DNA from 3 places in the Acidovorax sp. GW821-FHT11A03 genome. Region 3 is predicted to be linked to each of the others. Evidence: predicted binding sites of a transcription regulator. Region 3 holds the regulator's gene; each other region holds the start of a gene.
The links. The regulator FNR, encoded in region 3, switches genes on or off when oxygen is low (the NO sensors DNR and NnrR bind a similar motif). The targets are predictions, from matches to a motif close to TTGATNNNNATCAA.
Positions count from the first base shown of each region.

Region 1 (10,025 bases), on a different contig from region 3:
TCAGCTTGATAGGATGTCGATTGCTTCAAGTTAAGAACAACCCGAGACCGATCACCAGCTTGAACCACATTGACAGATTTTACATTCCCCTGACCGACTTCGATATTGTTTTTTCCGATTGCATTCGATGCACCAGGAAAATCCAACGCAATGCGCGGAGGCGTTTGAATCGCAAAGCCTGTTGGGATTTCTTTAAGAGGTTCCACAAAATCAATACGTATGATGTCCACGCCGTTTTGCACGCTCCCCGTCACAGAACGGATAACAGTATCTGCAAGAACCTCAAGAGGGGCCAGAATAGCGATTGAGAACCCAATCGCAATTCGACAGATTTTTACTATGTAAACTTTCGAGTATTTCATTTTTTGCCCTCTTGCAGATCCAGCGAAACTGCGCGCTCAATCCAGTCACCTGTAGCGTCCTGCACGATCTCTCGCAGTTGAATTGAATTTTCGGTTATTTTTGTTATTTTCCCGTAATTTTGCCCGATATAATTTCCAACTCGTACCTGATAAAGTAACTTGTCAACCTTTAAAAGTGCGGTGGGCATTCCTTTTTTATCTAGGCTACCGACCATGGCCATGACATCCAACGGATAAGCCTCGAGCGGCTCTTTTCGTCTAGCCATCTCTGGCGCGATGAGAGCGGCGTTTGAGGTAGATTGCGTAGACTCCCGGCGTAGCGCCTGCGTCAATTTCACCGCGTTAAAAGGCTCCACGCCCGAATCCATCGAATAAGCCTGAGGAATGAATTGCTTCGGTTCGATCAACGGAGTAATGCGAGGCTTGGTTGTTGCGCGCAATTCAGACATCCATTGGCGCAGCTCTTCGTCGCCCGATGATCCACAGCCGCTCAATAATAAAGAGACGAAAACCAACCCAGTCAGTTTATAAGACGTCATTTTTTATTAGCCTTTATCGCCTGCTTCTGAGCCTGAATTTCTTCGGGATCAAGATACCTGAAAGTACGCGCCGTCGCTTCCATTGTCAGGACTCCGTTACCATCCTTTGCAACAGGAGTTATTGATATATTATTAAGAGTGACAATTCGAGAAAGATGAGCGATATCTGATGCGAACGCCCCCATATCATGATACTTCCCCGTGACACGCACCTGGATTGGCAACTCGGCGTAATACTCCCTAGCGACCACCTGCCCCGGTCGAAACAGGTCGAACTGCAAGCTTCGACCAAGCCCAGCCTGATTGATATCGGACAAGAGTGCTGCCATCTCAGCCTTGCTAGGCAACTGCTTCTCAAGCTGAATCACGTATTGCTGCACCTGCTCTCTTTGTCGCTTCAACGCCTCCAAGCTCACCGCTTTAACCAATTTAGATTGATAGTCCTGACGAAGAGCTTGCTCCTTCGCCACTTCAGCAGTGAGCTCCACCTCATACTCATTGATTTTTACGAACCATAAGATAGTTGCTACAGTAGCTGCAATAAAGAGGCAAAGCAACACTCTGGGGACTACCGGCCACAATGAAGGATCTTTGGTGTCCAGGTTTCGAAATTGCTTGGAAAGGCCGTCCTGCAAAGCAACGAAATCAACATTTGCCTTTGATTTTTTTGCCATTTTTTATTTCCCGATCGCGGTGCTGGCAGCGTCTTTTGCTTTTTGCGCTTCCCCGGTGCGCATCAGCCGGAAGCGCAGATTAAAGGATGAGACCCGACGCTGATCCTTGGAGGAAAGCGCAACGTTACTTGCCACAATCTCCACCAGTTCCGGCTTCGACAACCAAGGGGTGTTATCCGTGAGATTGCGGAGCATTTCAGAAACACGCTCATTGGATTGAGCGACACCTTGCATGGCAATGACCTGTTCAGTTTGCTTGATGCTGGTCACATACGCACCCTCCGGTATCTGGCGCACAAGCTCATTGAGCAAATGAACGGGCAGATTGCGGTCAGATTGGAGATCTTCCACAGCTTTTTGCCTGGCTCGCAGAGCAGCAATCTCATCTTCAATAGTCGCGATCTCCTTGATCTGCCCTTCAAGAACTTTAATTTCGCTCTGCAAGAATGTATTTCGCTCCTGCTGAGCTGTGATCATCGTCTGAAACCACCAGTAAATCGAACCTGCAATAGCCAAACCGATGAGAAATGATGCAAACATCGTGGCCTGAAAGGCCTCTTTTCGACGTTTGCGCGCAGCTTCCCGGTGAGGAAGTAAGTTGATCAATATCACTGCAGGAACCTCCGCATGGCCAGACCGCATGAGGTCAGATACGACGGTGCTTCACGCACCATTTTTTTCAAACGAACGGAACTTCCAATTTCCATGCCGTCAAATGGATTGACGGCGCTGCATGCGAATCCGGTTTGCTGGGTCACTGCTTCTGTCAGGCCTGGCAATGGAGCAGATCCTCCGGCCAACATGATGTGATCAACGCGGTTGTGGGGTGTACTCGTGAAGAAGAACTGTAATGCCCGGCCAATTTCTTGCGCCATGCTGTCTACAAAAGGCCGAAGGACGGCAGATTGATAATCTTCAGGAAGGTCACCATTTCGCTTCTTGCTTTCGGCCTCTTCGACGGAGAACCCGTACTGGCGAACAATCAGTTGGGTAAGCTGCGCGCCACCAAATGCTTGGTCGCGGTCGTAAAGAACTTCCTCGTTGCGAATGACCTGCATGCTCGTGGTCAGGGCTCCCACTTCAAAAAGTGCGACCATGGCATCCACCCCCTTCTTCGGCAACGCCTCAATCAGGCGGCCAGCAGCCAGACGGGACGCATGGGATTCAATGTCCACCACTACCGGCTTGAGCCCGGCTGCCTCCGCCAAACCTTGCCGGTCCTGTACCTTCTCGCGGCGCGACGCTGCAATGAGGACGTCCACATCGCCAGGAGCGTTCTTGCTGGGCCCGATGACGCAGAAGTCCAGACTCACTTCGTCGAGTGAGAAGGGAATGTACTGATTGGCCTCGGACTCGACCTGAACTTCGAGTTCCTGTTCTGTCATCCCGCCTGGCAGAGTGATCTTCTTGGTGATGACAGCCGACGGCGGCAGCGCCAAGGCGACGTTCTTCGTGCGCGTGCCGCTTTTCTTGACCAGTCGGCGCAGGGCATCAGCTACCTCATCGAACTTCTCGATGTTGCCATCCGTGATCCACCCGCGCTCCAGCGGCTCGATCGCACAGCGCTCCAGCACCAGACTGCCCGCCTTATCACGCCCCAGCTCGACCAGTTTGACGCTGGAAGAACTGATGTCGATTCCCAGCAGCGGCGCAGACTGGCGACTGAACAAAGACCCCATTGAGCTCAAGATTGGTCCCCTGTAACTTGCCAAAATGAGGCAACAAAACTTAACACTTCACATGAATGCTATCAGTAAGATAGTTCTCCAGCAAAGATTTTTCCCCGCGTAACACTTGCGGAGCGTTGCCAAAAGCAGACGAATTTTTCGCGCTTTGCAAGACCGTTTGGGGAGGGTGGCGCGCCTTTTGGCGACCTGCTGATCTCACGGCGCTGCGATTTTCCGTGCTCAGGAGCAGACATTTTTATAATGGGGGGTCTTACCCCTCCGGAGCGATATGCCGCCCTCTCCATCGAAGTCCACCGACAAGCCGGACTCCTCCCCCGCTCCCCACCGTCCCACTTGGCTTCGTTGGTTCCTGCGTGCAATCCTCTGGATCGCAGGCTTGGCAACTGCAGCCGCTTTCGGGCTGGCGCTGACCATCGCCGTGGCCCTGGCCGTCGCCTACCCGAACCTGCCGGACATTTCCGACCTCGCCGACTACCGGCCCAAGCTGCCCCTGCGCGTCTATTCAGCGGAAGGTGCTTTGCTCGGCGAGTTTGGGGAAGAGCGCCGCAATCTCACCCCCATTGGAGAAATCCCCAAGGTCATGAAGGACGCAGTATTGGCCATTGAGGATGCCCGCTTCTTTCAACACGGCGGCGTTGATTACAAGGGCGTGGTTCGCGCTGGTCTCGCCAATCTGGGCCGCGTGAAAAGCCAGGGGGCATCCACTATCACCATGCAGGTTGCACGCAATGTTTACCTCTCTTCAGAGAAAACATTTACACGCAAAATTTACGAAATCTTACTGACATTCAAGCTCGAGCATTTACTGAGCAAGGATCAGATTCTTGAAATTTACATGAATCAGATTTATCTCGGCAATCGCGCTTATGGATTTGCGGCGGCCTCGGAGGCGTATTTTGGCAAGCCATTGAAAGCCGTGTCGGTGGCGGAGGCTGCCATGCTGGCCGGCCTGCCCAAGGCGCCCTCCGCGTACAACCCGATCAGCAATCCGAAACGGGCGCGCTCCAGGCAGCTGTACATCATCGAGCGCATGGAAGAGAACGGATTCATCACGGCCCAGCAGGCCACGGACGCCAAGAAGGAAGAACTCAAAATCCGGTCAGGACCGGACAACACCCGGATCCATGCGGAGTACGTCGCCGAGATGGCGCGCCAGCTGATCTTCACTCAGTATGGCAACGAGGCCTACACACGGGGATTGAATGTCTACACGACCCTCAACGCGGCAGAGCAGGAAGCTGCCTATGGGTCGCTGCGCCGGGGCATCATGGACTACGAGCGGCGACAGCAGTACCGGGGGCCGGAGAAGTTCGTGGCCTTGCCCACTGCAGCCCAGGAGGTCGAGGATGCCATTGACGACGCATTGGCCAATCACCCGGACAACGGGGATGTCCTCTCCGCCGTCGTTCTGGAAGCCTCTCCCCGCAAGATCATTGCGGCCCGGGCCAACGGCGACAACCTCGAGATCACCGGCGATGGCCTGAAGCCCGCGCAGTCGGGCCTCAGCGACAAGGCACCGCCGAACATCAAGATTCGCCGAGGTGCGGTGATCCGGGTCGTGAAGACCCCCAAGAACGCCTGGGAGATCACACAACTGCCTGAAGTCGAGGGCGCGTTCGTGGCCCTGGACCCGCGCAGCGGAGCCATCCGGGCCCTGGTGGGTGGGTTTGACTTTGACAAGAACAAGTTCAATCACGCGGCCCAGGCGTGGCGCCAGCCGGGGTCTAGCTTCAAGCCCTTCATTTATTCCGCGGCGCTGGAAAAGGGGTTCACGCCCGCTACGGTCATCAATGACGCCCCGCTGTTCTTTGACGCCGGCGTCACGGGCGGCCAGCCGTGGGAGCCCAAGAACTACGACGGAAAGTACGACGGGCCCATGAGCATGCGCACCGGCCTGGCCAAGTCCAAGAACATGATCTCGATCCGGATCCTGCAGGCCGTGGGCCCCAAGACGGCCCAGGAATGGGTGTCGCGTTTTGGCTTCGATGCGGAAAAGCACCCGGCCTACCTCACGATGGCCCTGGGCGCGGGTTCGGTCACGCCGCTGCAGATGGCGACCGCCTATTCCGTGTTCGCCAATGGCGGATACCGTGTGAACCCCTGGCTCATCGCCAAGGTCACGGACCACAAGGGCCGCGTGATCTCGGAAACAACGCCACCGGTGACCAGCGAGCAGCCCCGCGCCATCGACGCCCGCAACGCCTTCATCATGAACAGCCTCCTTCAGGAGGTGACACGGTCCGGCACCGCCGCGCGCGCGCAATCCACGCTCAAACGCCCGGACCTTTACGGAAAGACCGGCACCACCAATGATTCGGTCGACGCATGGTTCGCCGGCTACCAGCCCACCATCGCCGCCGTGACCTGGATTGGTTACGACACGCCCCGCAACCTCGGAAGCCGCGAAACCGGGGGCGGGCTCAGCCTGCCGGTATGGATCAATTTCATGGAACGCGCGCTCAAGGGTGTGCCTGTCATGGAACCCACGGTGCCGGCTGGCGTCGTCAACGTCGGCGGGGAGTGGTTCTACGAGGAGTACGCCCGCCACAGCGGCATCTCCAGTGTGGGCATTGATGACCGCTCTGCGTCACCGGCGGTGGCCCCGCACGCACCGCCCCCGGCGGAGGAGCGAAACCGCATCCTGGACCTGTTCCGCAACTGACACGGCCGGGACTATCAGAGGCCCAGCCTGGGGGGCAGCAAGCTTGAGCCAGGCTGAGGCGGTTTCCCTAGGCCGAGAACTGCAGCGGCAGGCCCGCTTGCCGGGCTGCGTCCCGGCTCAGGCAGTCAAAGAACTCTCCCGCGCCCTTGGTGTCTTGCCATGCCTGGCCATCGAAACGGTAGTGGTAGCCACCGGAGCGCGCCGCCATCCAGACCTCGTGCAGCGGCTTTTGGAGATTGATCACGATCTGGCTGCGGTTGGGGAAGGTCAGCGTCACCATGCCCCCCGAGCGCTGGGCGTCCACATCGGCCTCGGTCGCGTCGTTGATACGATCACAACTGCGCTCGACGGCCAGAAGCAGTTTTTCGGCGTGGTCCAGGAATTCAAGGTCGGTCATTACAATTTGCGCATGTTGATAGCTTCCCAAATTCTAGTCAGGACGCTTGTCCTTGCCGCCAGTACGGCGGCCCTTGCGGGCTGCGGCCAGCGAGGCCCCCTGTATCTTCCCAGCAGCCCCGCGGCTGCACAGCGCGCAACCCTTCCGCAGACCCTGACACCCAGCGTCGGCACGACCACGCCCGCCCAGGCACCGGCGGCTGCCGCGTCGCAGCCGCGTTAAGCCGCGGCGAATCGCCGGCAGGGGCCAGCGGCCCACCTGGCTGCCACTACCAATGCCGAGGTGCTTGATTTCCATCAAGGACACCTCGAAGGGTCAATCGTACAGTCCGTGCTTTATCGCACTGCAGGATGGCCATGGCCCTGGAACTCTACCGCGACAAGAATCACGCTTGTCTGATGTTCACCGACCTCATCGAGGAAGACGGCCAGGCCGTGCAGGCCAACCAGTTCCTGATCGTGGACGACGACACGGGCGCCATCATCGATCCCGGCGGCAACCTCGCTTTCAACGAGCTGTTCATGGGAATGACCAAGCATTTCCCGCCACACAAGCTGTCGTACCTGATCGCCTCGCACGCGGACCCGGACATCATTGCCTCGCTGGACCGGTGGATGACCAGCACCAAGGCAGACTTGGTGATCTCGCGCGTGTGGGAGCGTTTCGCCCCGCACTTCACCAAGGTCGGCAAGACGGAGAACCGGGTCATCGGGGTGCCCGACAGCGGCGGCCACCTGCCGCTGGGCCGCCATGAACTGGTGCTGCTGCCTGCGCATTTCATGCATTCCGAAGGCAATTTCCATTTCTACGACCCGGTCAGCCGCATCCTGTTCACGGGCGATCTGGGGGTGTCCATGATGTCCGGTGCCGAGGCACGCGTGCCGGTGACCGACCTCAAGGCGCACATCCCGCGCATGGAAGGGTTTCACCGCCGCTACATGGTCTCCAACAAGATCCTGCGGCTGTGGGTGCGCATGGCGCGGCAGCTCGATATTTCCATGCTCGTTCCGCAGCACGGCGCGCCGATCATCGGCAAGCAGGCCATCAGCGACTTCATGGACTGGATCGAGAACCTGATGTGCGGCATCGACCTGTTCGACGATCGGGCCTACCAATTGCCCACCAGCTACATCGATCCGGTGACCCGGCAGCTGCGGCCCGGGCTGGGGCGGTAGCACGGGCCGTTTGCTCGATCTTCAATAAAAACAGGGCCTGGCGCTTTACTGGTAAGGTAGATAGCTATATATTTTATAGCAATCGACCTAGCATCCCATCCGCATTGCGTTACCGGGCCCCAGCGGCCGTCCGGCGGGGAGCCGCCGCCCCCTGCGCCGCCTGCCGCTTGCGCAGCCGGTGCCACAGCCGCCAGCCGAGCAGGGCCGCGAGCACCACCGCGTAGACCGCCACCTCGCCAAAATCGTTCTTGCCCGCGCGCATCCAGAAAAAATGCAGGATGGCCAGCCCCGCCACCGCGTATACGCTGCGGTGCAGGGCCTGCCAGCGCCTTGCACCCAGCGCCTTGATGGCGCGGTTGAACGACGTGGCGGCGAGCAGCGTGAGCACCAGCAGCGCCAGGGACCCCACCAGGATGAAGGGCCGCTTGACGATGTCGCGCACGATGTCGGCCACATCAAAGCCCATGTCGAACCAGGCGTAGCTCAGCAGGTGCAGCAACCCATAGAAGAACACGAACAGCCCCAGCATGCGCCGAAAACGCGCGAGCTGGGGCGTGGAGGCCAGCACGCGCAGCGGTGTCACCGCCAGCACCAGGCACAACGCGCGCAGCGTCCAGTCGCCCGTGGCGCGGATCAGGGCTTCGGCAGGGTTGGCCCCCAGTTCGTTGGCGGCCGCGGCATACACCAGCCAGGCCAGCGGAAGCAGGCACAGCACGAACACCACGGGCTTGGCGGCAGGATGGAGCAGCAGTTTTCGCATGGGGGAAGGGCCAGGCCGGGCTTTCGCCACCGGACGTGACGGCGGAGCCGGGCGGACGCGGCGGTCAGTAGAACTTCTTGAGGTCCATGCCCGCGTACAGCTGCCCCACCTGGGATTCGTAGCCGTTGAACATCAGCGTCTTGCGCTTCTTGGCAAAGAGGCCGTCTTCGCCAATGCGCCGTTCGGTGGCCTGGCTCCATCGGGGGTGGTCCACCTCGGGGTTCACGTTGGAGTAGAAGCCGTACTCCTGCTTGGCCGCCTTGTTCCACGCCGTGCCTGGCTCCTTCTCGACAAAACGGATCTTGACGATGCTCTTGGCACTCTTGAATCCATATTTCCAGGGCACCACCAGGCGCACCGGCGCGCCATTCTGATTGGGCAGCACTTCGCCGTACATGCCGAACGCCAGCAGCGTCAGCGGGTGCATGGCCTCGTCCAGGCGCAAGCCCTCCACATAGGGCCAGTCAAGCACGCGCGAGCCGACAAACGGCATGGTGGCCTTGTCGGCCAGCGTCACGAACTCCACATACTTGGCGCTGCCTTGCGGCTCCACCCGCTTGATCAGTTCGGACAGCGAATAGCCCACCCATGGAATCACCATCGACCAGCCCTCCACGCAGCGCAGCCGGTAGATGCGCTCTTCCTGAGCACTGAGCTTGAGCAGGTCTTCCATGCCGTACTTGCCAGGCTTCTTCACCAGCCCTTCGACTTCCACGGTCCATGGCGTGGTCTTCAGGGTGTGAGCGTTGCGGGCGGGGTCGGCCTTGTCGGTGCCGAACTCATAGAAGTTGTTGTAGGTGCTCGCGTCCTTGTAGTCGGTGAGCTTTTCCATCGAGATGGCGCCCGGCACGGTGGACTTCGCACTGGCCAGCGCCGCCAGCTTGCCAGGACGCGCGACAGTTCCCTGCTGTGCCAGCGCCTCGCGCCCGGCCCAGGCGGCCAGTGCCGCGCCCGCCGCCCCGCCGGCCATCAGCCGGAGCATCCTGCGCCGCTCCTCGTACACCGAGCGGGGCGTGATCTCGGAGGAATGCGGGTGGTTGAAACCCGGTTCGCGGGATGGAATCAGCATGGGTGTCTCCGGTGGTTCTCGGTTGAAACGGACTCTGCGATAGAGCGGAACAACTGCTAGTTCGTTCCCTGGGCCGTTCAGGTTACACCGAAGACACAATAGTTGCAGGCGCCTCTCTTGCCTGGGAGGCGCGTGCGGGCAACCGCGGGCCTACAGCGTGCCGTAGCTGTGCAGCCCGCTCAGGAACATGTTCACGCCCAGGAATGCGAACGTGGTCACCGCCAGGCCGACCAGCGCCCACCAGGCCGAGACGGTACCCCGCAGGCCCTTCATGAGGCGCATGTGCAGCCAGGCCGCGTAATTGAGCCAGACGATCAGCGCCCAAGTCTCTTTCGGGTCCCAGCTCCAGTAGCCGCCCCAGGCCTCGGCCGCCCACAGCGCCCCCAGCACGGTGGCGATGGTGAAGAACGCAAAGCCCACGGCGATGGACTTGTACATCACGTCGTCCAGGATCTCGAACGACGGCAGGCGCGCCGCGATGCGCTTGCGGCCGAAGAGGATGCCCGCCACGATGAATGCCGAGATGCCGAAGTACACCATCCAGTAGCTGCCGCCGTTCTCGGTGGCGCCCTGGCGGAACACGATGGGCTCGAAGCACAGCACCACGCCCAGCAGCCACAGGGGGGCCAGCTTGTACCAGCGGGTTTCGGTGGCCTGCTGCTTGATGAGGTAGGCGAACGCCACCATGGCAGCCAGCGC
Region 1 is NZ_JBXASG010000002.1:62,203-72,227, forward strand. Features, by position in the region: gene AC1RVY_RS04065 (type IV pilus secretin PilQ) at 1-362, opposite strand, end outside; gene AC1RVY_RS04070 (pilus assembly protein PilP) at 359-901, opposite strand; gene AC1RVY_RS04075 (type IV pilus inner membrane component PilO) at 898-1,575, opposite strand; gene AC1RVY_RS04080 (PilN domain-containing protein) at 1,579-2,187, opposite strand; gene AC1RVY_RS04085 (pilus assembly protein PilM) at 2,184-3,263, opposite strand; gene AC1RVY_RS04090 (penicillin-binding protein 1A) at 3,532-5,925, shown strand; gene cyaY (iron donor protein CyaY) at 5,993-6,322, opposite strand; gene lptM (LPS translocon maturation chaperone LptM) at 6,335-6,544, shown strand; gene AC1RVY_RS04105 (oxygen-binding di-iron domain-containing protein) at 6,679-7,497, shown strand; gene msrQ (protein-methionine-sulfoxide reductase heme-binding subunit MsrQ) at 7,607-8,257, opposite strand; gene msrP (protein-methionine-sulfoxide reductase catalytic subunit MsrP) at 8,322-9,326, opposite strand; gene ccsB (c-type cytochrome biogenesis protein CcsB) at 9,477-10,025, opposite strand, start outside.
Region 1: AC1RVY_RS04105 (oxygen-binding di-iron domain-containing protein) is a predicted target of FNR. The motif match lies at 6,609-6,622, and genes of this name have one in related genera.

Region 2 (10,025 bases), on a different contig from region 3:
AGGTCAACCCGAACGGATCGGGCATCTCGCTGGGCCACCCCATCGGCGCGACCGGCGCGCTGATCACCGTGAAGGCGCTGCACGAATTGCAGCGCGTGCAGGGCCGCTACGCGCTGGTGACCATGTGCATCGGCGGCGGCCAGGGCATCGCCGCGATCTTCGAGCGCATCTGACCCGTGCCGCCCGGCCTTGCCATCGCCAGTGGCGATGTTGCCACCCTGTATCGGCAAGGCCAGCCCCGCGCAGGATCGGCGATCATCCGTGGGTGCTGGCACCAAGACCAGCAGAGCGGAGCGCGCCTGCGCGGCCGCCTGTCCATATTGAACCGACGGAGACATCTCTCACCATGATTCGCACCCTGCTTTCCTTCACCGCCCTCGCCTTCGCCGTGGGCACCACCGCGCACGCCCAGGCCCCCGCACCGGCTGCGGCCTACCCCACCAAGCCCATCCGCCTGATCGTGCCCTTCCCGCCCGGCGGCGGCACCGACATCCTCTCGCGCCTGGTGGCCACCAAGCTCACCGAGAGCGCCAAGTGGACCGTGGTGGCCGACAACAAGGCGGGCGCCGGCGGCACCATCGGCATCGGCGAGGCCGTCAAGGCGGCCCCCACGGGCTATGACCTCGTGATGGGCCAGAAGGACAACCTCGTGATCGGCCCCTGGCTCTACAAGAACCTGCCCTGGGACCCCACCAAGGACCTGACCGCCGTGGCCCACGTCGCCTACACGCCCGTGGTCATCGCCACCAGCGTCAACTCCAAGTACAAGACCCTGGCCGACGTGGTGGCCGCCGCCAAGGCCGCGCCCGGGACCATCACCTATGGCTCGCCCGGCAACGGCACGTCCATCCACCTGGCGGGCGACCTGTTCGAGAAGGCCGCGGGCGTGAAGCTGAGCCACATTCCCTACAAGGGATCCAATCCCGCGCTGATGGATGCGCTGGCGGGCAATGTGGACCTGCTGGTCTCGTCCCTGCCCTCGGCCATGGGCCAGATCAAGTCCGGCAAGCTGCGCCCCCTGGCCGTGACCTCGGCCAAGCGCAGCTCGTCCCTGCCCGAGGTGCCCACCGTGGCCGAGTCGGGCTTCAAGGACTTCGACGTGAGCACCTGGTACGGCGTGTTCGCCCCCGCCGGCACGCCGGCCGCCGTGGTGAGTGCCATCAACGCCGAGATCAACAAGCTCCTGGCCACGGCCGACATGAAGGCCGCCATCCATGCCCAGGGCGCGGAGCCGGAAGCCATGTCCGCCGCGCAGTTCGGCACCCTGCTCAAGACCGACTACGCCAAGTGGAAGGGCATCGTCGAAGCCTCGGGCGCGAAGATTGAGTGACCCCCTGAGGCGCTTCGCGCCTTCCCCCTGAAGGGGGACGCAGCCGGTGGCCTGGCAAAGCCAGATCCACGGGTGCACTGGCGAAGGGCGTGCCTGTTCCACGAGCTGTGGAATGTGGGATGCGCTGGTGCGCGGCGCCATCGAGAACTGAAATGAAGAACGGCTCCTTTCGGAGCCGTTCCTCATGGGGGATGGCGCTCAGTCCCTCACGACCAGCACCGGGATGTGCACCACGCCCAGCACGCGCTGCGTGACGCTGCCCAGCACCAGCTTTTCAAGCCCGCGGCGGCCGTGCGAGCCCATCACGATGAGATCGGCGCCCGTGCTTTCCAGCGCGCGCAGGATGCCTTCATGCACTGCGTGGCCTTCGCCCACCACGGTGGTCACCGGCACGCCAGCCTCGGCCATGGCCTTCTTGGTGGCATCCAGGGCGCTGTTGGCCTCGGCGGTGGCCGCGTTGATGTACTGGGCCTGGCCGTAGGCGAAATCAGCCCCCACGCCCGTGAAGGGATAGGGATCGACCACGTAGACCGCCGTCACGGCGCTGCCAAAGGTCTTGGCCAGGGCCGCGGCCTTGGAGACCGCGAGCATCGAGGTGTTGGAACCGTCGACTGGAACCAGAATGTGCTTGAACATGGTGCTTCTCCTTGAGTTGAGTGTGGGACCTGGCTTGTGGCCCGGCCATGGACATCAGTTTGAACGCCCACCATACCGCGCATCTTGATTCGCATCAAATCGGACGCACTCCCTTGCCGGCGTTCAGCGGCCCGCAGGGGCCTGCCCGACCACATCCGCCCCCTGGAAACCACCCCGGCGGCAGGTGACCACGAGGGTGTCGCGATACCCCCCCTCGGCCAGGGGCTGGATGGGTGTGGATTCATGGATCATGCGCGCGTCGTCCAGCAGCAGCAGGGACCACGGCTCGGTCAGCGTGAAGCGCTGGCCGCTGGGGCCCGCCGCCTCGAACACCCGCGTCTCGCCGCCCTTGATGCCCTCGCGCCCCACGAGGAACACGGCCACCAGGTCGACGCCGTCGCGGTGGGCGCCCTCGGGGGTGGGCCGGCCAATGCCGTCGGTGGTGTCGATGCGGAACTGGTGGGCCTCGACGAACCAGGATGCAGGCGCCTCGGAGCGCGCAAACACGGCATCGGACACCCCGGCCAGCGCTGCCAGCAGCTGCTGCCACACCGGCCGGGCGACGGTGGCGGGCTCCATGGGGGCAAACCAGCGCTCCATGCCGCCATGCAGCGCGTTGTACTCCACAGGCTGCCAGTGCGCGCGGTGCGGCACCTGCCGCACCTGCCCGTCCTGCACCACAAAGCAGGCATGGCGGCGGCGGCGGTAGCGCCCGCCGTCCTTGAGGAAATCATCGGGGGGCAGCCCCGCCCAGTCGCCGTTCAGGCCCAGCAATTCCGGCAGGGCGCAGCCCGTCCAGCGGGCCACGTCCGCCGGCGACAGGACGGCAAAGCCGTTCTGCCGCAGCTGGCTGGCGACATCCTGGGGGGCGGTGAAGGGGGGAGAAAAAGTGACTTGGGCCATAGAGGCCCGAGCTTAACCGCTGGTGCCGGCACCGCGTCTGCGATGGCGCAAACGCGGTGCAGCGCGGCGCGGCCTTGCAGGAAGGTGCGCCGCGCGGTCCGTCAGTCAGTCAGTCGCGGTGGCCATGTCCATGGCCCTTGCCATTGTTGCCGCGGCCCCGGTCATGGTCGCGGTCCTGCTTGCCGCCGTGGCGATGGTCGTCATCCCACCGGCGGTCATCGCGGCCAGGGCCCCGGTGCGGAGGGCCACGGCGTGGTGGCGGCTCCTGCACGAAGTACACCGGCTGGCTGCACGCGTTGTAGCGCGCACAGTGCTTGCCCCAGTTCTTGGCATGGCCGGGCGGCACGTAGAGGTAGATCGGCGAGCGCGGCACCACGACCGCGGGGCGGTGGATGATGACCGGCTCGGCATACAGCAGCGGCGGCGGTGGCGCATTGCCGATGTTGATGCGGCCGTACACGCCGGGGGCCAGCTCGCCGCCCACCGTGGCATTGATGTAGGTCTGCGCATGCGCGCCGCCCGCCGCGGCGAGCAGCAGCGCGGCCGCCGCGCCAGACAGGAGGAGACGGATCGTGGACATCGTGGTCATGGTTGTGGTTTTCATCGGGAACTCCTTGCTTGTACCGCCCGGAACAGCACACGATGTGCGGCTGCGGTGCGCGGACCCTGATTTGTAACAAAGCCCGCCCTACCCTAAACCCGAATCCGCGCAAAAGATGTAAGCAAATGGCGACAGAACCGGGCTGCCCGCCGCCGCCCCACGCCGCCTGAAGCAGGTTCATCCGGCGGCCCGGCGTGCCCGGCAAATGCGTGCAGCCGCCGGGCTTGGAGTAGCATGTGCCACCACCCGCTTCGGTCCAGGAGACAGCGATGCCCCACGAACGCCGCCACTTTGTCCGCGTCGGCTTTGACGCGCCGGCCTTGCTGACCACGTCCACCGACGCCTTCAGCGTCCACGTGCAGGACCTTTCGCTCAAGGGCGCGCTGCTGGTGGCACCCGCGCAGGCGAACCTGCAGACCGGCATGCTGTGCCAGCTGACCATTCCCTTGGCCGAAACCGGCAACCACATCGCCATGTCCACCGAGGTCGCGCACGTGGAGGGGCTGCACACCGGTCTGCTGTGCCGCGGGATCGACCTGGACAGCGTGACCCACCTGCGCCGCCTGATCGAGCTGCAGCTGGGCGACCCCGCACTGCTCGAACGCGATCTGGGCGAGCTGACCGCGGCCTCCTCCCTTTCCTGAACAAGCGACGGCCCCCGGCGCCGAAGCCGGCCGGGCTTGCGGCAGGCGCAGGCACAGGCAGGCCCCGCCCTTGACCGCGCCGTGCCTGCCCGGGCTCGGCATGGCGACGGCATCCATCACGGCATCCATTCATTGACACTCATCAATTGACGTTCCGGCGGCACGCGCCATAATAGATTCATAAAACATGAATCTTTAAGCGCCATGCAAGACCAAGCAACTACCGCAGCCACCATCGACGTGCGCGCAATCGCCCCCCGCGAGCGCCATCCGTCCATTTTTCTCGCCTTTGGCAAGCTGGCTGCCGGGCAGGCCATGGACCTGGTCAACGACCACGATCCCCGGCCGCTGTACTACCAGTTCCAGGAAGAACTGCCGGGCCAGTTCACCTGGAGCTACCTGGAGAACGGGCCCGCACAATGGCGCGTGCGCATCCAGAAACAACGCGCCCCAGGCCACGGCAGCGGGCAATGCTGCGGCGCCTGCGGCGGTGCGTAGCCCGGGCCGGGGCCCTACCGCCATGGCACTCCCTATCGGCATGGAAGAACCGCGCCCCGCCCCGTCCCGGCGGTTGGCCCTGTTCGCGCTCGGTTTCCGGCCGTTCTACCTGCTGGCAAGCGTGTTCGCAGCGCTGTCCGTTCCCTTGTGGGCGCTGCAGTTCTCCGGCGCGCTGGGCCGCCCCTATCTGGCGGGCCCGCTCTGGCATGCCCACGAGATGCTGTTCGGCTTCGCGCTGGCGGTCATCGTGGGCTTTCTCTTCACCGCCGGCCGCAACTGGACCAACCTTCCCACCCCGACGGGATGGCGCCTGGGTGCGCTGGCCGCCCTGTGGGTGGCGGGACGGATTCTGGTGCTCACACCCTTCGCAGCCACGGCCGCCGTGGTGAACGTGGCGTTTCCGCTGGCCGCGGCGGCCAGCCTGGGCATTGCGTTCTGGAAGGCGCGGAACCAGCGCAACTATTTCTTTGTGGCGCTGCTCCTGCTGCTGGGCGCCGCCATGCTGCTTTTCCATCTGTCGCAGCTGGGCGTCTTTCCCGTCCCCGCAGGGCTCGGCATCCGGATCGCGCTGGACGTGGTTCTTTTCATCTTGGCCGTCATGGGCGGGCGCGTGATCCCGATGTTCACCAACAACGGCGTGGCGGGCGCGCAAGCAACCCGGCGGCCTGCCGTGGAAAAGGCCGCGCTGGGATCGGTGCTGGCCCTGCTCGCCGCGGACGCCACGGGCCTGGGCGGATGGCCACTGGCCACCATCGCGGCATTCGCCTGTCTGGCTCACACCTGGCGCTGGGCGCTGTGGCAGCCCTGGACGGCGCTGCGCGTGCCGCTGGTCTGGGTGCTGCACATGGCCTATCTCTGGATTCCCGTGCACCTGCTGCTTCGCTGCCTGGGCGACCTGGGCCTGGCGGCCTCCTCCCTGGCCACCCACGCCCTGACGGTGGGCGCGGTGGGCGGTCTCATCATCGGAATGATGACGCGCACCGCGCGCGGCCACACGGGGCGGCCCCTGCGCGCGGACCGCTGCGACACCGCCTGCTACCTGCTGGTGCTGCTGGCCGCCGCCGTGCGTGTGGCGGTGCCGCTCGCCAGCCCCGCGCAGACGGTGCACGCCAGCCTGCTGTCCGCCGCCCTCTGGTCGGCAGGCTTTGCGCTGTACGCCGTGCGCTACTGGCCGGTGCTGTCCCGCCCACGGGCCGACGGCTATCCGGGGTAGCGGCCGTGCGCCGCGCCGCCGTCAAGGCCATCTCCACTCCGGCGCCAGCCCACCGGGTCCGTGGTGCGTGCGTGGGCGCGTGCGCGCGGCTGGCCGTGCCCTCCCTCATGCCGGTGCGAAGAGGTAGTCCTGCAGCTCCAGCCGGCTTTGCACGCCCAGCCGTGTGTAGATCTGGCGGCGGTGGTAGGTGGTGGTGTTCTCGCTGATGCCCATCCGCGTGGCGATCTGCGCCTCGGGCAGGCCGCGCGCGAGCCAGTACGCAAGCTCGTGCTGGCGCTGCGGCAGGCCCAGCGCGCGCAACGCGGGCAGCAGCTGCGCCACGCGCGAGACCCGCTGGGTGATGTGGATGCCCGCCGCCCGGCCTTCGCCGGCCGCGGCGGCCATCAGTGTCGCGCGCAGCGAAAACGCGCCGCTGGCGTTGCGCAGGTCCAGCTGCGGCGGCGCGCGGACGCTGCCCCCCTGGCGGGCATGTTCCAGGCGCTGCAGCAGCGCCTGGAGCGCGGGCGGCAGTTCGGCACGCCGGTACCAGCGCGGCCCGAACGCCAGCGCCATCAGCCGGTCGGCCTGGGGCGATGTCCACAGCAGCTGCCCTTGCGGCGAGGCCACCAGCATGGCGCTTTCATGCACCACGCTGTCGTGCGCATCCACTTCGCCGGGCTGCAGGATGCGCGCCAGCCACGGCTCCAGCCGGGCCAGCAGGGCTGCGTCCTCGGCCCCGAAGCGCGGCGCCTGCGGCCTGCGATACAGCTTGAGCGCGCCCACGCCCGCCCCCTGTGGCGTGCGCAGCACCAGGCTCAGGCAGTCCAGCAGTTCCGCAGGGCGCAGCGCCAGGTTGTAGAAGTCGCTGCGCAGCAGCTCGCCCATCGGCACGGTGATCAACTGCTCCATCACCTGCGGCCCATGGTCGTCGCGCACGGCGGCGGCGAAATCGTGGGCGCTGCGGCGGATCACCTTGTGCTCGCTCGCCCTCACCTGCGGCTCGAAGTACAGGTGCATCAAGTCACGCGCCAGCGATGGCTCGATGTACACATCCAGCGCGCCGTCGCTGCCAGGGTGGAAGTAGCCGCTCGTGTCGAAGGCGATCAGGTGGTGCAGCTCATGCAGCAGGGGTTCGATGAGCTGCGGACCGTTGACGTCCAGACAGGCCAGCTGTTGCAGGCGCGCCAGGGCGCGCCGCTGAATACGGGAAAAAGGCATGGAGTAGTTGAGTTATGTGCCACAGCGCATCCAGGCAATGCGTGGAGGCAAAGCTAGCACACCGGCCCCCCACAGCAACCCACCCCCAGGGGTGGGGCGCGGCGCCCCGGGGACGCATGGCCTCTGCTTTTTGGCGCCGGGCCCGTGGTGGCGCGGCGCCCCGACCGGGCCGCCATGCAAGGTTTCAGCGCGGCCACGAACCGCCGCGTGTCTCTTTGGGGGTACCCGCCCCCCCCGCAAGCCGCGCAGCATCCTCGCGGTTTCTTTAGAACAGGGATGAGGGTGACTGCCGTTCCCACTGGGGGGAAGGCTGCAGCTCGCCAAAATGGCTTGTCTCGGATTCAATCGCATCCTCGACCAGATGCAGCAGGTGCGCTGCCCGCAACTCATCGTGCGGGTCGCGCACACCGGTGAAGTCGTGCCGCTCCACGCGGATGGACAGGCCTTCGAAGTTGGGATCGGTTTCTGGCAACCCCTGGGCCAGGGCCTCTATTCGCTCGAAGGCCTCGTGGGCGACCGTCGGCGCGACGGTGATGGTGATGGACATACCGCACCTTCCATTCTGGGCGCTGCGGTACTTACGGCGAACTGCCCAGCTCCGGTCGCAACCAAGGTTTGTCCCCATCATGCGCGGACAGGGCGAACAATGGTTTCCCCCATACCCCTGCGGACAGCGTGGTCGGCCTTCCAGAGGCAAAGCATCCACCGTCCGCTGCAAGGGTCCCGCCCTGCGGACAGGCCCGGCTTGCTCTCGCTGATTGCGCGCGCCACCAAACCCGCTCCCGCCAGGCCTTCCCTTCGCGCCGCTGCGGGACATATCCATCCAAATACTGTATATTTACACAGTATTCGTATTTCCCTGGAGCGAAAACATGAAAACCGCCGCGCTCAGCCACGCCCTCCCCTGCTGGCTTTTTGCCGGAGCCACGACGCCCCTGCTCGTGGGCCTGTTCGCCGTTGCCCTCGTGCTGCGCAGGATTTGGAAATGGGCATGACCTCCGCACGCCCGGCCCTCCCACGTCATGGCTTGTTGTGCGGCGCCTTGGGGTCGTCCTGAGCCTGGTGGACCGGGTTCACGCCCCGACGGACCGCTGAGCCCTGCCGCCGGCTCTGGCCGCCGGCCTGCTGTTGCTGGCCTGACTGACTGACTGGCTGGCTGACTGCCGAATGGCCAGGATGCTCCTAATTTGATAGCTTATGGCGCTTGATGCACAAGTGCCAGCGTGCCAAAACACCTCAGACAATATCGCCCACCGCCAGGCACTCGAGCAGCTCCGCCCGGCTCGCCACGCCCAGCGCCGCATAGAGCTGCCGCCGGTGGTAGACCACCGTGTTCGCGCTGATGCCCATGCACCCGGCGATGCGCGATTCGGGCAGGCCGCGCGCAAGCCAGTAGGCCAGTTCGCGCTGGCGCGGAGGCAGGCCGGTGCGGCCGAGCGCCTCCAGCAGGCGGGCCGCGGGGGCCACGCGCTGGGTGATGTGCAGGGCCACGGCCTCGCCGGGGCCGGTGGCCGCGGCCAGGGGCGCGGCGCGCAGGTGGAACGCGCCGTGGGCGTTGCGCAGCGCCATTTCCGGCGCGGGCGCACCGGGCAGGCGCAGGCGCTGGATGAGCAGCTGCAGCGCATGCGGCAGCGGCGCGCGGCCCGCGCCGCGCCAGCGCCAGCCCAGCGCCTGGGCCATGAGCGCCTCGGCCTCGGGCGAGGCCCACAGTGGCTGGCCCAGGGGCGTGGCGACGAGCACGCCCTCGCGCAGCACCTCGCCGCCCGCGTTCACGCCGCCGGGCCACAGCGTGCGCGCCAGCCACGCCTGCAGCCTCGCGAGCATGGCGAGGTCCTCGTCGGCAAAGGGCCGCGCCCCGGGAGGGCGGAACAGGAACAGCATGCCCACACCCTGGCCCATGCCCTGGCCTTGCGGCGCGCGCAGCGGCAGGCTGAGCCAGTCGGCCACGCCGGCGGGGCGCATCACCACGTTGTAGTAGTCGCTGCGCAGCAGCTCGGCGGCGGGCACGCGCAGCATCTGCGCCAGCGACTGCGGGCCGCGCGGGTGGCGGGCGATGTCGTCGCCGTGCTGCAGCACGTTGTGAAAGACCCGCGCCTCGCTCGCCAGGATGCGCGGGTCGAAGTGGTCGGGCACGGCGGCCTGCACGGCGGGGTGTTCCATGTGCACGTCCAGCTCGCCGCCCGCACCGGGGTAGAAGTAGCCGCTGGAGTCGAAGCCGATGAGCGCGTGCAGCGAGGCGAGCACGGGCGCGATCAGCTCCGGCCCGCTCGCATCCAGGCGGGCGAGGTGGCGCAGGTGCGCAATGGCGTTCGTCGCCTGGTGGTGCGTGGGCATGGAGGGCCGAATCTATCGGCCCCGCGCGCCGCGCGGCCTACCCCAGGGGGGTAGTTGTCGATGGGGGTGGCAGCAGCCGCTCGGCCAGCCCCTGGCGGCCCTGCACGCCCAAAGCGTCGTAGAGCTGGCGGCGGTGGTAGGCCACGGTGTTGATGCTCACGCCCATGCGCTCGGCGATCTGCGACTCCTGCGCACCGCGCACGAGCCAGTAGGCCAGCTCGGCCTGGCGCCGGGGCAGGTCCTGCGCGCGCAGGTGGGCGAGCAGCCGGGTGCCGCGCGGCACCCGGCGGGTGATGTGGATGGCGGCCGCCTCGCCCGCCCCCGCCACGCCCGCCAGGCGCGTGGCGCGCAGCGAGAACGCGCCGTGGGCATTGCGCACCGCCACGTCGGGCAGCGGCGCCTCGCCGTCCGTGGCGGGCCAGAACAGGCGCTGCACCAGCAGGCGCGCCACGTCCGGCAGATCACTGCCGCCGCCCGCGCGCCAGCGCGTGCCCAGGGCCAGCGCCAGCAGCGCCTGCGCCTCGGGCGACATCCATTGCAGCCGCCCATCGGGCGACACGACGAGCAGGCCCTGACCGCAGACCTCGCTGTCGCCGCCGGCCTCGCCCGGATCCAGCGGCTGCAGCGCGCGCGCCAGCACGGGTTCGAGGCGGCCCAGCGCGGCGGCGT
Region 2 is NZ_JBXASG010000013.1:61,032-71,056, reverse strand. Features, by position in the region: gene bktB (beta-ketothiolase BktB) at 1-173, shown strand, start outside; gene AC1RVY_RS26045 (tripartite tricarboxylate transporter substrate binding protein) at 347-1,330, shown strand; gene AC1RVY_RS26040 (universal stress protein) at 1,529-1,966, opposite strand; gene AC1RVY_RS26035 (2OG-Fe dioxygenase family protein) at 2,090-2,869, opposite strand; gene AC1RVY_RS26030 (hypothetical protein) at 2,979-3,473, opposite strand; gene AC1RVY_RS26025 (PilZ domain-containing protein) at 3,740-4,114, shown strand; gene AC1RVY_RS26020 (DUF2249 domain-containing protein) at 4,319-4,612, shown strand; gene AC1RVY_RS26015 (NnrS family protein) at 4,635-5,825, shown strand; gene AC1RVY_RS26010 (helix-turn-helix transcriptional regulator) at 5,931-7,022, opposite strand; gene AC1RVY_RS26005 (hypothetical protein) at 7,288-7,569, opposite strand; gene AC1RVY_RS26000 (hypothetical protein) at 7,895-8,017, shown strand; gene AC1RVY_RS25995 (helix-turn-helix transcriptional regulator) at 8,259-9,356, opposite strand; gene AC1RVY_RS25990 (helix-turn-helix transcriptional regulator) at 9,394-10,025, opposite strand, start outside.
Region 2: AC1RVY_RS26040 (universal stress protein) is a predicted target of FNR. The motif match lies at 2,051-2,064, and genes of this name have one in related genera.

Region 3 (10,025 bases):
ATGCGATGGTGCAGTGGTGGTATGGCCACAATGCCGTGGGCTTCTTCCTCACGGCGGGCTTCCTCGGGATGATGTACTACTTCATCCCCAAGCAGGCAGGCCGTCCGGTGTACAGCTACCGCCTGTCCATCGTCCACTTCTGGGCGCTGATCTTCACCTACATGTGGGCCGGTCCCCACCACCTGCACTACACCGCGCTGCCCGACTGGACGCAATCGGTGGGCATGGTGTTCTCGCTGATCCTGCTGGCCCCCAGCTGGGGCGGCATGATCAACGGCGTGATGACGCTGTCCGGCGCCTGGCACAAGCTGCGCGACGACCCGATCCTGCGTTTCCTGATCGTGTCGCTGTCGTTCTACGGCATGTCCACGTTCGAGGGCCCGATGATGTCCATCAAGACCGTCAATGCCCTGAGCCACTACACCGACTGGACCGTGGGCCACGTGCACTCCGGCGCCCTGGGCTGGGTGGGTCTGATCTCGATGGGGTCGCTGTACTACCTGGTTCCCCGCCTGTTCGGCCGCGAGAAGATGCACTCCATCAAGGCGATCGAGCTGCACTTCTGGATGGCCACCATCGGCATCGTCCTGTACATCGCCGCCATGTGGATCGCCGGCGTGATGCAGGGCCTGATGTGGCGCGCCATCAATCCCGATGGCACGCTCACCTACACCTTCGTCGAGAGCGTGAAGGCCACGTACCCCTTCTATGTGATCCGTGTGGCTGGCGGCCTGCTGTATCTGGGGGGCATGGTGGTCATGGCCTGGAACGTGTGGGTGACAGCGATCTCGGGCCGTTCGGTCAAGGTTGCCATTCCCGCCGTGAATGCGGCGCACGCCTGAGCCGAAGGAGATAACCCATGTCCAACAACAATCCATCTTCTTCGACCGGCTTCTCCCACGAGAAAGTCGAGACCAACAACTTCCTGATGATCGTGCTGATCCTGCTCGTGATCGCCATTGGCGGCCTGGTGGAGATCGTGCCGCTGTTCTTCCAGAAGTCCACGACCGAGGCGGTCAAGGGTGTGGAGCCCTACAACGCCATGCAACTGGTGGGCCGCGACATCTATATCCGCGAGGGCTGCTACAACTGCCATTCGCAGATGATCCGCCCCTTCCGCGCCGAGACGCTGCGCTACGGCCACTACTCGGTAGCGGGCGAGTTCGTGTACGACCATCCCTTCCAGTGGGGCAGCAAGCGCACCGGACCCGACCTGCACCGCGTGGGCGGCAAGTACAGCGATGAGTGGCACCGCATCCACCTGAACAACCCGCGCGACGTGGTGCCTGAGTCGAACATGCCCGCCTATCCCTGGCTGGAAAAGAACGCGGTGGACCCCGCGAGCGTTGCGCCGCGCATGAAGGCGCTGCGCACCGTCGGCGTGCCCTACACGGACGAGCAGATCGCGGCATCCGCGGCCGACGTCAAGGGCAAGACCGAGATGGAGGCGCTGGTCGCCTACCTGCAAGTCATGGGCCGTGCGCTCAAGTAAAGGAGGTTCGCAATGGACATCACCACCATGCGCATCGTCGCCACGCTGGCCTCGATGGCCTGCTTCGTCGGCATCTGGGTCTGGGCCTACCGGGGCCGCAACAAGGCCCGGTTTGACGAGGCCGCTCGGCTGCCCTTTGAACAAGATTGACCCCCACCAGAACGAGAACACCCCATGAGTGACTTCACCAGCAATTTCTGGTCGGTCTTTGTGACCACGCTGACCCTGGTCGGCATCATCGCCTGCGGCATCCTGCTATGGATGGCAGGCCGCAAGAAGGTGATGGCCACGGCCGACAACACCACGGGCCACGTCTGGGACGAGGACCTGGTCGAAATGAACAACCCCCTGCCGCGTTGGTGGGTCTGGCTGTTCGTCATCACCATCGTCTTCGGCTTCGGCTACCTGGCCGCCTACCCAGGCCTTGGCAGTTTCACCGGCAAGCTGAACTGGACGCAGAAGGGCGAATACGAAGCCGAGATGGCCAAGGCCAAGGCTGAACTGGAGCCGCTGTATGCCCGTTTCGCCTCGATGAAGCCGGAAGACGTGGCCAGGGACCCGCAGGCCCAGGCCATTGGCGAGCGCCTGTTCATGAACAACTGCGCTCAGTGCCATGGTTCCGACGCGCGCGGCAGCAAGGGTTTCCCCAATCTGGCGGACGGTGACTGGCTCCATGGCGGGGCGCCCGAGAAGATCCGTGAAACGATCGAGAAGGGCCGTGTGGGCAACATGCCTCCCATGGCGGCCGCAGTGGGCACGCCCGAAGACGTGCGCAACCTGTCGCACTATGTGCTGAGCCTGTCGGGCAGCCCGCACGATTCGCTGCGTGCTTCGCTGGGCAAGTCCAAGTTCACGGCATGCGCGGCCTGCCATGGCATGGACGGCAAGGGCAACCAGGCGCTGGGTGCCCCCAATCTGACCGACGACGTCTGGCTGCATGGCTGGGGCGAGGCGGCCATTACCGCCATGGTCAACAACGGCAAGGTCAACCAGATGCCGGCCCAGGCCGACAAGTTGACGGAAGCGCAGATCGGCGTGCTGTCTGCGTACGTATGGGGCCTGTCCAACGGCAAGCAGGCTGCCGCGGTGCGCTGATCCGGGCCGGGTGGTGCGCCCCCTGGCGCTGCCCCCGGTTTTTTGCCCCATTGCTGAAGACACACCAAGCCAATAGGTCGACACCACCATGAAGCCACCCAGCGGGCCAGCCCGCAAGGTCATTCCGATTGCACCGGTTGCATCCGATGCCTCGTCCGAGGGCGAGATCGTCTCCTTGTACGAAGCGCAGAAGAAGATTTACCCGCGCTCCATCAGTGGCCTGTTCGCACGCTGGCGCTGGGGCATGGTGTTTCTCACGCAACTGGTCTTTTACGGCCTTCCCTGGTTCGAGTGGGGGCAGCGCCAGATGGTGCTGTTCGACCTGGGGGCACGGCGGTTCTATATTTTCGGGCTGGTGCTCTATCCGCAGGACTTCATCTATCTCACGGGCCTGCTCATCATCTCGGCGCTGTCGCTTTTCCTGTTCACGGCCGTGGCGGGGCGGCTGTGGTGCGGTTTCGCCTGTCCCCAGACGGTCTACACCGAAATGTTCATGTGGATCGAGCACAAGATCGAAGGCGATCGCAGTGCCCGGCTGCGGCTGGACAACGGGCCCTGGACCTTCGAGAAGATCCGCAAGAAGTTTCTCAAACAGGTGGTATGGATCACCGTGGCGCTGTGGACGGGGTTCACGTTCGTGGGCTATTTCGTTCCCATCCGCGAGCTCGGCGCGGAACTGCTGGCGCTGCAGGGCAACTGGCAGATATTCTGGGTGCTGTTCTACGGCTTTGCCACGTATGGCAATGCGGGCTACATGCGCGAGCAGGTGTGCAAGTACATGTGCCCCTACGCGCGCTTTCAGAGCGCGATGTTCGACCGGGACACCCTGATCGTGAGCTATGACGTGGAACGCGGCGAGCCGCGCGGCCCGCGCAACAAGACGATCGACCACAAGGCCAAGGGCCTGGGCGACTGCATTGACTGCACCTTGTGCGTGCAGGTGTGTCCCGTGGGCATCGATATCCGCAAGGGCCTGCAGTACGAGTGCATTGGCTGCGGACTGTGCGTGGATGCGTGCAACACGGTGATGGACAAGATGCACTACCCCCGGGGGCTGATCCGCTTTTCCACGCAGAACGGCGTGGCGCAGCGCTGGAGCCAGTCGCAGATCCTGCGGCGCGTCCTGCGGCCTCGCGTGCTGATCTACACCGCCGTGCTGGTGGCACTGTGCGTGGGCATGATGGCCAGCTTGGTCACCCGCACGCCGCTCAAGGTGGATGTGGTGCGCGACCGCGCGGCCCTGTCGCGCATCGTGGCGGGCGGCAAGCTGGAGAATATCTACCGCCTGCAGATCATGAACGCCACCGAAGGCCCCCAGCGCTACCGCATCGGCGCCCGCGGCCTGGACGGGCTGGAGGTGGCCTCTGAAGCCGAGGTGGACATTGGCCCCGCGGAGTCCCGGTGGGTGGCCGTGCGCCTGCAGATACCGTATGGCTCCGCGCCCCCGGGCTCCCATGCCGTGCAGTTCGATGTGCAGGCGGTGGGCGCTGCGGCCCATGTGACCGAGAAGTCCGTATTCCTGGTGCCCCGATGAGGCGACGTGCACCCCGGTGCACGGCACCGGGGACTTTGTATGACCGAGAAGATTTTTGAGGAGCAAGCACCCATGCCATCCAATCCAGCCATCGGCTCCGCCCCCGCCACCGCTGCGCCCTGGTGGAAATTCGGCCACGTCTGGCTGATCATCGCCGGCCCTGCCATCGTCATCGTGGCGGGTTTTGTCACGCTGTGGCTGGCGATTTCGCGGCCAGACCCCGTGGTCGCCGAGGACTACTACCGCCAGGGCATCGAAATCAACAAGACGCTGGAGGCTCCGGAGAAGAGCCTGGCCCCGGCCATGAAGGGCCGCAACCACGCGGCGACACCGGTTCAGGACCAGCCACGCTGAAACCCCTGGCCGAGCAGCGGGTCTGCGCGGCCTTACCAGGAGACAACCCCGATGTGGACGCAACGCCTGATGTGGATTGCATGGCCCGCCTTTCTGATGGCGGGCGCGATGGAGATGCTGGTTTTTGCGATGGTGGACCCGCAGGACCTGCATTGGTTCGGGCAGCCGCTGGCCCTGTCGCGCCAGGGCGTCTACACGCTCGCGTTCTTTGCGTTCTGGGCCATCACCATGGCCTCCAGCGCGTTGACCACGCTGCTGGCAATGTCGCCCTTTGAACTCAACCGCTGCCCCGTGCCTGAAGGCGAGCGCCCTGATGATTGCCGAAAGACATCATCCTGCCCTTGAACAGCGCACCGGCCGGGCTCCGGTGGCAAGGCGTTGCCGGGACGGGCGGACCTGGCTCGCCTTGCTCAGTGGCAGGCGGACTGGTTGTTCACGATGCGCTTGAGCGCGTCGGTCTCGAGGATGCGGACATGGCGCTGCTTGACTTCGACAATGCCTTCTTCCACAAACTTGGAGAAGGTGCGGCTCACGGTCTCGAGCTTGAGGCCCAGGTAGCTGCCGATCTCCTCGCGCGTCATGCGCAGCACCAGCTCGGACTGCGAGAATCCGCGGGCGTGCAGGCGCTGCACCAGATTGAGCAGGAACGCTGCCAGGCGCTCCTCGGCCCGCATGCTGCCCAGCAGCAGCATCACGCCGTGTTCGCGCACGATCTCCCGGCTCATGATCTTGTGCACGTGGTGCTGCAGCGCGGTGACCTCGCGGGACAATTCCTCGATGCGGTCAAACGGCATGACGCAGACCTCGGCGTCTTCCAGGGCCACCGCATCGCAGGTGTGGTGATCATTCACGATGCCGTCCAGGCCGATGATCTCGCCCGCCATCTGGAACCCCGTGACCTGGTCGCGTCCGTCCTCGGTGGCCACGCAGGTCTTGAAAAAGCCGGTGCGGATGGCATAAAGCGAGGTGAACGACTCACCATTGCGAAACAGCGTGCCGCCGCGCTTCACCTTGCGGCGAACTGCAACGACCTCGTCGATGCGGTGCAGTTGCTCTTCGCTCAGGCCCACCGGCATGCACAGCTCGCGCAGGTTGCAATTGGAACAGGCGACTTTGATGGTGAGCGGGTTCATAGGCACAGGGCGGAGTTAGGTTTCGAGCATACCGCCCGATGGCCGAAGAGGGAGTCTCTTGGAGGGCGGGCAGGCGACTGACATGCATCAAATTGTCGCTGTTCCGGCCACTCCATCACTTGATTCATGTCAAGGACATGGGGAGCAGCTTACGGCACAGTCAAGGTGTACGCAAGGATTCGCCCCATGACCGCTGTTTCGCCTGACCTGCTGCGCCGTTTTGACGTACCAGGCCCCCGCTATACCTCCTATCCGACGGCCGACCGGTTTGTGGAAGCCTTCGGCCAGGAGGACTACGCCCTCGCCCTCGAGCAGCGCCGCATGGGCACCCTGACCAAGGCGCTGCCCTTGTCCCTGTATGTGCACATCCCCTTTTGCGAGTCGCTGTGCTACTACTGCGCCTGCAACAAGATCATCACCAAGCACCACGACCGGGCTGAAGTCTATCTGCGCTATCTCAGCCGCGAGATCGATCTGCACACGGCGCACTGCGGCACGGGTCAGGTGGTGAGCCAGCTGCACCTGGGCGGCGGCACCCCCACCTTCCTGTCGGACGATGGCTTGCGGGAACTCATGGCGATGCTCCAGCGCAGCTTCACCCTGGCGCCGGGCGGGGAGTACTCAATCGAGGTGGACCCCCGTACCGTCAATGCCGACCGGCTTGCCGTGCTCGCGGAGCTTGGATTCAACCGGCTGAGTTTTGGCGTGCAGGATTTTGACCCCGAGGTCCAGAAGGCGGTGCACCGCATCCAGCCCGCCGAACAGGTGTTTTCGCTGGTGGAATCCGCGCGCTCGCTCGGCTTCGAATCGATCAATGTGGACCTGATCTACGGGTTGCCGCGCCAGACGCCGGAGTCGTTCGACCGTACGCTGGCGCAGGTGGTTCAGTTGCGGCCTGATCGCATTGCGCTGTATGCCTATGCCCACCTGCCGGAGCGGTTCAAGCCCCAGCGCCGCATCCTCTCCGCCGAACTGCCCGCAGCCTCCGGCAAGGTGTCGATGCTCTCCCGTTCGCTCGACGCGTTCATGGGCGCCGGCTATGTGTATGTGGGGATGGACCACTTCGCGCTGCCGGAGGACTCGCTGGCCGTCGCCAAGCGGCAGGGCCGCCTGCACCGCAACTTCCAGGGCTACAGCACCCAGCCCGACTGCGACCTGATCGGCCTGGGCGTGTCGGCCATTGGCAGGGTCGGCGCCACCTACAGCCAGAACGCCAAGACCCTGGATGAGTACTACGACCTGCTGAACCAGGGGCGTCTGCCCGTGGTGCGTGGCCTGGCCCTGACGCGGGACGACCTCGTGCGCCGCGCCGTCATCATGTCCTTGATGTGCCAGGGAGAACTGCTGTTCGAGCCCATGGAGCAGGCCTGGCTCCTCGATTTTCGGCACTATTTCTCCGCCGAACTGGCGCAACTCGACACCATGGCCGAGCAGGGGCTGGTCAAGGTGAGGCCCGACGGTGTCGAGGTCACGGCCATGGGCTGGTTCTTCGTGCGCGGCATCGCCATGGTTTTCGACCGATATCTGCAGGCAGACCGCAACCGCGCGCGTTTTTCACGCATCATCTGAATCCCATGCTTGCAACGGTTGCCTCGACTGCCTTGTTGATGGGGCTCGTTGGCGGGTCCCATTGCCTGGCCATGTGCTCGGCACCTTGTGGCGCCGTGGTGGGGCAGGGGAGCGCGGGCTGCGCATCCGCCCCGGGCGCAGGGGCGCCGGCGGAGGGGGCTCCCCCGAAGGTGCAGGCGGTGCGGTGGGCACCGCGCGGTGGCGTGGCCCGGCGGGCCGTGGCCTTTCATGCGGGCCGCCTGACGGGATATGCCCTGGCGGGCGGGCTGGCCGCCCTGGCCATGGACAGCCTGGCGTGGCTCACTCAGCAGACCATGGCACTGCGCCCGGCGTGGACCTTGATGCACGTCGCGGTGATGGCGTGGGGGCTGATGCTGATGGTCCAGGCGCGGCAGCCGCTCTGGGTGGAGCAGGCGGGCCGTGGCGTGTGGGAGCGCGTGAGGCCTCTGGTCCGTGCCCCGGGAGGCATTCTTGCCGCGGGGTTTCTCTGGGCGCTGATGCCCTGTGGCTTGCTGTATTCGGCGCTGCTGGTGGCTGCCTTGAGCGGAGGGCCCCTGGAGGGCGCATTGTCCATGGCGCTTTTTGGCATTGGCAGCGGCGTCTGGCTGGTCGGCGGGCCCTGGGCCTGGACGCGGTTGCGGGCCCGGCTCAACACCGTGCGCGCGGACTGGGGGACGCGCGCCGCCGGTGGCCTGCTCTGCGCGGTGGCAAGCTGGGCACTGTGGATGGACCTCGTCTACAAACCCTCGCTGTGGTGCCGCTAGCGTGCATTCGGGCCGCGGCGGCCTGAGGGCGAGGCGGTTTCGGTAACCCACATCCCCATGAGGGGGATTGCCCCGCCCCGCGCCTTCGGGCAGGCAAGTGTTGCCGTGCCGCCGCGGCGCGGGTGGGCTCCTTCGACAAGGCCTTCGAACTGGCGATAATCTGTGTAACTATTGGTGGCATTCACGTCTCCATGTTTCGCGCGCCCCGAAGTGAACTCCTCCATCCTCATCGATATCAGCCAACTGCGCGTCGGCATGTACATCCAGCTCGATGTGGGCTGGATGCACCATCCGTTCCCGGTGAGCAGTTTTCGGGTGGCATCGGCGGACCAGATCGCGACGTTACGGGAGCTGGGGCTCACCGAGGTGCGATACGTCCCCAAGAAAAGCGATCCGGAGCAAAGAGAGCTGGTTCCGGCCGCCTGGAGCGTGCCGGAGATGACGGTGCCCTCGGCCCAGGGACCGGATGCCCCCGGCGCCACGGCCACCGTGGACCCGGAGGCGCAGCGCCGGCGCGAATTGCTGGAGGCGCAGAACCGCACCTTGGCGGCCTGCAACCAGCGGTTCGGAGAGGCCACCCGGCAGTACCAGGCACTCGAACGCGTTGCGTCCGAGCACCCGGACCAGGCCCGCACCAAGGGCGATGCGCTGGTGGCTGGCTGCGTATCGGAACTCCTCGAGAACGGTGACTCCGTCATCCGGTTGCTGTCGGAGGGCGTTGGCGAGCGCAATGCCCTGCACCCCATCAACGTGATGGTGATCTCCCTGCTGCTGGGCCGTGCCCTGGGCATGAAGAGCTCCGAGCTGCATGATCTCGGCATCGCGGCCCTGATCCATGACCTGGGCAAGCTCAAGCTGCCGCCGAACCTGCGCCAGCCCACGCCCTCGATGATCCCCATGGAGCGAACGCGCTACGAGTCCCACGTGGGCGAGTCCGTGGCATTCGCCACGCGCATGGGGCTGCCCGAAGCGGTGCTGACGGCCATTGCGCGGCATCACGAAATGGCCGATGGCAGCGGGTTCCCCCTGCGGCTGTCGGGGCCTGACCTGGGACGGGCGGGGCAGGTGCTGGCGCTGGTCAACCGGTACGACCGCATGTGCAACCCGGCCAACGGCGTGGATGCGCTCACGCCCCACGAGGCGTTGTCCGTCATCTTCGCGCAGCTCAAGGCGCGCTTCGATTCCGTGGTTCTGGGGGCATTCATCCGCATGATGGGGGTGTACCCGCCGGGCTCCATTGTCCAGTTGGTCAATGACCGCTATGCGATCGTTGCCTCGGTCAACTCGTCGCGGCCCCTGCGGCCCAAGGTCATCGTGCACGATTCCCGTGTGCCCAAGGACGAAGCACCGATCCTGGACCTGGAAACGGTGCCCGAGCTGGGCATCCGGCGCAGCCTCAAGCCCGCGCAGCTGCCACGCGATGCGCTGGACTATCTCTCTCCCCGTCAGCGCATCTGTTACTTTTTCGAGCGTGCGGTCAGTCCCGGCAATGAAGAGGCAGGTTCGTGAGGGTTTCGCAATCCCACGGCTGGCTGGACGCGCTGCAGGAAGCCGTCTGGCTTGTCGATGAGGCCAGTCTGCTCATCCTGCACGCGAATGCCGCCGCGCAGCGGCTGGTAGGGACCCCCGTGTCCGCCATGGTCGGTGCATCGGTGCTTGGCCTGGCCACCACGCCGCAGGACCAGGCGTTCTGGGGGGAGCCCGCCGAGGTGGTGGCGGGCGGCATCCATTCCCACACCCGTCTTCTGCGTGCGGATGGCACGCTGGTGCCCGTGGACCGGCAGGTAAGCCGCGTGCCCTGGGGCGCAGCGGGGGGCGATACGGTGTACATGCTGACCATGCTGGACCGCAGTGCCCAGGAGGCCACCGAGCGCGAACTGGAAACCCTGCTGTCCGAACTGCGCGCCACCCTGGACTCCGCGGCCGACGGCATGCTCGTCTGCAGCCTTGATGGCCGGGTGCGGGCGTTCAATCAGCGCCTTGCACAGCTGTGGAGCATTCCGCGCGACCTGCTCCTTGAGCGTGACGACGGGGCGGTGTATGCCCACATGGCTACGCAGGTGAACGATGCGGCGGCCTATTCG
Region 3 is NZ_JBXASG010000003.1:400,528-410,552, forward strand. Features, by position in the region: gene ccoN (cytochrome-c oxidase, cbb3-type subunit I) at 1-842, shown strand, start outside; gene ccoO (cytochrome-c oxidase, cbb3-type subunit II) at 860-1,492, shown strand; gene AC1RVY_RS09120 (cbb3-type cytochrome oxidase subunit 3) at 1,505-1,642, shown strand; gene ccoP (cytochrome-c oxidase, cbb3-type subunit III) at 1,667-2,587, shown strand; gene ccoG (cytochrome c oxidase accessory protein CcoG) at 2,676-4,121, shown strand; gene AC1RVY_RS09135 (FixH family protein) at 4,194-4,475, shown strand; gene AC1RVY_RS09140 (hypothetical protein) at 4,527-4,820, shown strand; gene fnr (fumarate/nitrate reduction transcriptional regulator Fnr) at 4,886-5,608, opposite strand; gene hemN (oxygen-independent coproporphyrinogen III oxidase) at 5,795-7,177, shown strand; gene AC1RVY_RS09155 (sulfite exporter TauE/SafE family protein) at 7,183-7,941, shown strand; gene AC1RVY_RS09160 (cyclic di-GMP phosphodiesterase) at 8,152-9,450, shown strand; gene AC1RVY_RS09165 (sensor domain-containing protein) at 9,447-10,025, shown strand, end outside.